One region of the Streptomyces sp. NPDC048590 genome, then DNA from elsewhere that is predicted to be linked to it. Evidence: predicted binding sites of a transcription regulator. Region 1 holds the regulator's gene; the other holds the start of a gene.
The links. The regulator HrcA, encoded in region 1, represses chaperone genes, less so after heat shock. The targets are predictions, from matches to a motif close to TTNGCACTCNGNNNNNCNGAGTGCNAA.
Positions count from the first base shown of each region.

Region 2: the regulator HrcA is predicted to act here: its motif matches at 1,426-1,452, upstream of groL (chaperonin GroEL).

Region 1 is NZ_JBICWC010000001.1:605,952-609,156, reverse strand. Features, by position in the region: gene ACGFNN_RS02515 (nitronate monooxygenase) at 1-9, opposite strand, end outside; gene dnaJ (molecular chaperone DnaJ) at 166-1,305, opposite strand; gene hrcA (heat-inducible transcriptional repressor HrcA) at 1,306-2,322, opposite strand; gene ACGFNN_RS02500 (MBL fold metallo-hydrolase) at 2,487-3,205, shown strand, end outside.
Region 2 is NZ_JBICWC010000004.1:613,500-616,704, reverse strand. Features, by position in the region: gene thrC (threonine synthase) at 1-303, shown strand, start outside; gene ACGFNN_RS15120 (MoaD/ThiS family protein) at 332-607, shown strand; gene ACGFNN_RS15115 (cold-shock protein) at 1,057-1,263, shown strand; gene groL (chaperonin GroEL) at 1,615-3,205, shown strand, end outside.

The DNA of each region.
Region 1 (3,205 bases):
CAAGGACATGAGCGCATCGTGCCACGTCCGGCGGATCGTGCCGAATCTGCCGTTTCACACGGTGGACGGACCCGCCCGCACACCCGCGCCACCTGCCGGGGAGGACCGGTGGACGCAGAGCGCCGCCCGCCGGTAAGGGACCGGCGGGCGGCGTCGTGACGGGGTTCAGCGGCCGTTGAAGGCGTCCTTCAGACGGGAGAACAGCCCCTGCTGACCGGGCTGGAACTGCCCGGTGGGCCGCTCCTCCCCGCGCATCTGGGCCAGCTCCCGCAGAAGGCGCTCCTGTTCGGGGTCGAGCTTCGTCGGGGTCGTGACCTCGACGTGCACGATGAGGTCACCGCGTCCGTTGCCGCGCAGGTGCGTGATGCCGCGCCCGTGCAGCGGGACCGACTGCCCCGACTGGGTGCCCGGCCGGATGTCGATCTCCTCGAGGCCGTCGAGTGTCTCCAGTGGCACCTGGGTGCCGAGCGCCGCCGCCGTCATCGGGATGGTGACCGTGCAGTGCAGGTCGTCACCGCGCCGCTGGAACACGGCGTGCGGGAGCTCGTGGATCTCCACGTAGAGATCACCGGCGGGCCCGCCGCCGGGACCGACCTCGCCCTCGCCCGCGAGCTGGATCCGGGTGCCGTTGTCGACACCGGCCGGGATCTTCACGGTGAGGGTGCGCCGCGAGCGGATGCGTCCGTCGCCGGCGCACTCGGGACACGGGGTCGGCACGACCGTGCCGAAGCCCTGGCACTGCGGGCAGGGACGCGAGGTCATGACCTGGCCGAGGAACGACCTGGTGACCTGGGAGACCTCACCGCGGCCGCGGCACATGTCACAGGTCTGCGCGGAGGTGCCGGGGGCCGCGCCCTCGCCGCTGCAGGTGTTGCAGACGACGGCGGTGTCGACCTGGATGTCCTTGGTCGTGCCGAAGGCGGCTTCCGAGAGGTCGATCTCCAGGCGGATCATCGCGTCCTGGCCGCGCCGGGTGCGCGAACGGGGGCCCCGCTGCGACGCCGTGCCGAAGAACGCGTCCATGATGTCGCTGAAGTTCCCGAAGCCGCCGGCCCCGAAGCCTCCCGCGCCACCGCCACCGCCCGAGGCGGACAGCGGGTCGCCGCCGAGGTCGTAGACCTGCTTCTTCTGCGGGTCCGAGAGCACCTCGTAAGCGGCGTTGATCTCCTTGAACCGCTCCTGGGTCTTCGGATCAGGGTTGACATCCGGGTGCAGCTCGCGGGCGAGCCGACGGAATGCCTTCTTGATCTCGTCCTGAGATGCGTCGCGGCGCACGCCGAGTACGGCGTAGTAGTCCGTGGCCACTTACGACTCCGCCAGGATCTGTCCGACGTAACGTGCCACTGCGCGTACCGCTCCCATCGTTCCGGGGTAGTCCATGCGGGTCGGTCCGACCACGCCGAGTTTGGCGACTGCCTCGTCGCCCGAACCGTAGCCGACCGCGACGACGGACGTGGAGTTGAGGCCCTCGTGGGCGTTCTCGTGCCCGATCCGTACGGTCATGCCTGAATCCGTCGCCTCACCGAGCAGCTTCAGAAGCACGACCTGCTCCTCCAGTGCCTCCAGCACCGGCCGGATCATCACAGGGAAGTCGTGCCCGAAGCGGGTGAGGTTGGAGGTGCCGCCGATGATCAGCCGCTCCTCCGTCTCTTCGACCAGGGTCTCGAGGAGGACGGAGAGCACCGTCGACACGGTGCCCCGGTCCTCGGTCTCGAAGGACTCCGGCAGATCCTGCACCAGACGCGGGACGTCCGCGAAACGTCGTCCGACGACCCGGCTGTTGAGCCGGGCCCTCAGATCGGCGAGCGAGGTGTCACCGAACGGTGCGGGACAGTCGATCATACGCTGTTCGACACGGCCCGTGTCCGTGATCAGCACGAGCATCAGCCTGGCCGGGGCCAGCGACAGCAGCTCCACGTGCCGGACGGTCGAGCGCGTCAGCGAGGGGTACTGCACGACGGCGACCTGCCGGGTCAGCTGCGCGAGCAACCTGACCGTGCGGCCCACGACGTCGTCGAGGTCGACCGCGCCGTCGAGGAAGTTCTGGATGGCCCGGCGCTCCGGCGACGACAGGGGCTTGACGCCCGCGAGCTTGTCGACGAAGAGACGGTAGCCCTTGTCCGTCGGAATACGCCCGGCACTCGTGTGCGGCTGGGCGATGAAACCCTCGTCCTCCAGCACGGCCATGTCGTTGCGCACGGTCGCAGGGGAGACCCCGAGGCTGTGCCGCTCGGTGAGCGCCTTGGAGCCGACGGGCTCCTCGGTGCCGACATAGTCCTGGACGATGGCGCGCAGCACTTCGAGTCTGCGTTCACTGAGCACCGCGCACACCTCCAGCTGTGGTTCTTCGGCTTCTGCCTGGCACTCTGTGCGTTCGAGTGCCAGCAATCCCCCGGTCAGTGTACGGGGGCGGGGTGGCCCCGGGGCAAGGGCGACCGGCCATGCCGTCGGGGGACTGTGCAGGTCGTTGCCGATAGCGTCGCCGTATGCATGTCTCTTGGGAAGAGTTCGGCTGGGAGCGGTTGGGCCACAGTGCGGGCCGGCGGCGCCTTCCCGTCTGGGACGCCACCGTCGCGCTGGTGGCGGGGCAGGACGGAGCGCTGCTCTACGACACCGGTTCGACGCTCCGGGAGGGTGTCGAGCTGAGGACCCAGGCGGAGGCGCTGCTGGGCCGGAGGGTGACACATATCGCACTGAGTCATCCGCACTTCGACCATGTGCTCGGCACCGCGGCCTTCTCCGGAGCGGCCGTCCACGGAGCCGTCGGCACCGCGGACCTGCTGGTGCGGAGCGCGGAGGAGCTGCGGGCGGACGCGGTGAGGCACGGGATGAGTGCGGCGGACGCCACGGCGGCCACGGACGCCCTGGTGGCACCCCGGCACCAGGTGAGCGGGGAGTCGACCCTGGATCTCGGCGGCGGACTCCAGGTGCTGCTCGCGAATGTGGGCCCCGGCCACAGCGGACACGATCTCGCGGTGCTGGTGCCGGGCTCCCCGGTCGTGGTGCTCTGCGGCGACCTGGTGGAGGAGTCCGGCGAGCCGCAGGCGGGTCCGGACGCGGTGCCTTCGCACTGGCCCGCCGCCCTGGACCGTCTGCTGGAGCTGGGCGGCGAGGACGCGCTGTACGTACCGGGGCACGGGGCGGTGGTCGACGCGGCGTTCGTGCGGGCCCAGCGCGACCGGCTGGCCGCCCGGTTCGGCGTGTC
Region 2 (3,205 bases), on a different contig from region 1:
GACATCGCCCGGCGCACCGGCGGTGCCGTCGAGGACGTGAACGACGAGCAGGTCGTCGACGCGATCAAGCTGCTGGCCCGCACCGAGGGCATCTTCGCGGAGACCGCGGGCGGGGTGACGGTCGGAGTGACGAAGAAGCTCATCGAGGACGGTCTGCTCGACCCGTCCCTGACCACCGTCGTCCTGAACACCGGCGACGGTCTGAAGACGCTCGACGCGGTCGCCCCGACGACCGGCCTGTCGGCGACGATCCGGCCCAGCCTGGACGCGTTCCGCGACGCGGGCCTCGCCGCCGCCAACTGACCACCCGAGACCGAAGGAAGGCACCCACATGAGCGTCAAGGTCCGTATCCCCACCATCCTCCGCACCTACACGGGCGGCCAGGCCGAGGTCCCGGCGGAGGGCGCCACCCTCTCCGAGGTCATCGCGTCCCTGGAGGCGAACCACCCGGGCATCGGCGCCCGCGTCCTGGACGACCAGGGCAAGCTGCGCCGCTTCGTCAACGTGTACGTCAACGACGACGACGTGCGCTTCGAGGGCGGCCTGGACGCGGCCACCCCGGACGGTGCCGGAGTCTCGATCATCCCCGCCGTCGCCGGCGGCTGACGCCCGGCGGTACGGACCGGCGCGGCCGGCCGTCCGACCGCGCAGCGTGACCACGATGCCCTCCTCCGCGAGAGAAGCGGAGGGGGGCATTCTGCATGGTTGAGCGCGGTACAGTTGGGGAAGTCCCCGCCGCTGCCCGTGCCGCCCGCATATGAGAATGCGCCCGGCCACGACAAGAAGCAGCCAAAGTACGTGAACTCCTTGAGGCATTAGCGGCCTTTGTCAGGCCCGACTTGCCCTGGAATCCAGTGAATTCGCCCTTTCCGTGCGGTCGCGCGTGCTCAGAATTCTCGTCCGATTGACCTGTTGCAGAGGGCAGTTGGGCAGATACATTCGGCCGCGGTCGACGCGTTCCGGCGCACACCGCCCTCTCCTGTCGGAGGGTGAGTTCTGACCCGGGCCCGCGAAGTGCGGCGCTCGTGCAAGGGCCAGTAATAGGGGAGTTGGGCATGGCTCAGGGCACCGTCAAGTGGTTCAACGCGGAGAAGGGGTACGGCTTCATCGCGGTCGACGGTGGTGCGGATGTTTTCGTCCACTACAGCGCGATCCAGATGGACGGATACCGCACCCTCGAAGAGGGTCAGCGAGTTGAATTCGAGATCTCGCAGGGCCAGAAGGGGCCGCAGGCGGACATGGTCAAGCTCGCCGTCGGCTGAGCTCGGCACGGTCGTCCGACGACACCACTCACACACGCGGGGCCCGTACCTCCCACCGGGGTACGGGCCCCGCGTGCGTCCGCTCCCGGGGTGGAGGTGCCCCACGTGCGTCCGCCCCCGGGGCGGAGGTGCCCCACGTGGGAGTGCCGCATCCCGAAGACGCTTGCACTCTCATGGGTCGAGTGCTAATCATTGGCGTTAGCACTCTCCAGGTGAGAGTGACAGAACTTGGACCGGGCCGGTGAGGCCCGCAGGTCCGGTGGGGCAAGGAACCACCGGTCACGCAGGCCGTCCGTCGCGGGCGCCACTCGGTCCGGAGAAATCCACCCCTGTCCGGGAGGACCACTTCACATGGCCAAGATCATCGCGTTCGACGAGGAGGCACGGCGCGGTCTCGAGCGCGGGATGAACCAGCTCGCCGACGCCGTCAAGGTCACCCTCGGCCCCAAGGGCCGTAACGTCGTCCTCGAGAAGAAGTGGGGCGCGCCCACGATCACCAACGATGGTGTTTCCATCGCCAAGGAGATCGAGCTCGAGGACCCGTACGAGAAGATCGGTGCGGAGCTGGTCAAGGAGGTCGCCAAGAAGACGGACGACGTCGCCGGCGACGGTACGACCACCGCCACCGTTCTCGCCCAGGCGCTCGTCCGTGAGGGCCTGCGCAACGTCGCCGCGGGTGCCAACCCGATGGCTCTGAAGCGTGGCATCGAGAAGGCCGTCGAGGCCGTCTCCGCCGCTCTGCTGGAGCAGGCCAAGGACGTGGAGACCAAGGAGCAGATCGCTTCGACCGCCTCCATCTCCGCCGCCGACACCGAGATCGGCGCCAAGATCGCCGAGGCGATGGACAAGGTCGGCAAGGAAGGCGTCATCACCGTCGAGGAGTCCCAGACCTTCGGTCTGGAGCTGGAGCTCACCGAGGGTATGCGCTTCGACAAGGGCTACATCTCGGCGTACTTCGCCACCGACATGGAGCGTATGGAGACGTCGTTCGACGACCCGTACATCCTGATCGTCAACTCCAAGATCAGCAACGTGAAGGACCTCCTTCCGCTGCTCGAGAAGGTCATGCAGTCGGGCAAGCCCCTGCTGATCATCGCGGAGGACGTCGAGGGCGAGGCCCTGTCGACCCTGGTCGTCAACAAGATCCGTGGCACCTTCAAGTCCGTCGCCGTCAAGGCCCCGGGCTTCGGTGACCGCCGCAAGGCCATGCTCGGCGACATCGCCATCCTCACCGGTGGCACCGTCATCTCCGAGGAGGTCGGTCTCAAGCTGGAGAACGCCGGCCTGGACCTGCTCGGCAGCGCCCGCAAGGTCGTCATCACCAAGGACGAGACCACGATCGTCGACGGTGCCGGTGACAGCGACCAGGTCCAGGGTCGCGTCAACCAGATCCGTGCCGAGATCGAGAACTCCGACTCGGACTACGACCGCGAGAAGCTCCAGGAGCGCCTCGCGAAGCTGGCCGGCGGCGTGGCCGTCATCAAGGCCGGCGCCGCCACCGAGGTGGAGCTCAAGGAGCGCAAGCACCGCATCGAGGACGCGGTGCGCAACGCCAAGGCCGCCGTCGAGGAGGGCATCGTCGCCGGTGGTGGCGTGGCTCTGCTCCAGGCCTCGGCCGTCTTCGAGAAGCTCGACCTGACGGGCGACGAGGCCACCGGTGCCAACGCCGTCAAGCTCGCGCTGGAGGCCCCGCTCAAGCAGATCGCCGTCAACGGTGGTCTCGAGGGTGGCGTCGTCGTCGAGAAGGTGCGCAACCTCCCGATCGGTCACGGCCTCAACGCCGCGACCGGCGAGTACGTCGACATGATCGCCGAAGGCATCCTCGACCCGGCGAAGGTCACGCGTTCCGCCCTGCAGAACGCCGCGTCCATCGCCGCGCTCTTCCTCACCACCGAGGCCGTCATCGCCGACAAGCCGGAGAAGGCCGCCGCGGCCGCTCCGG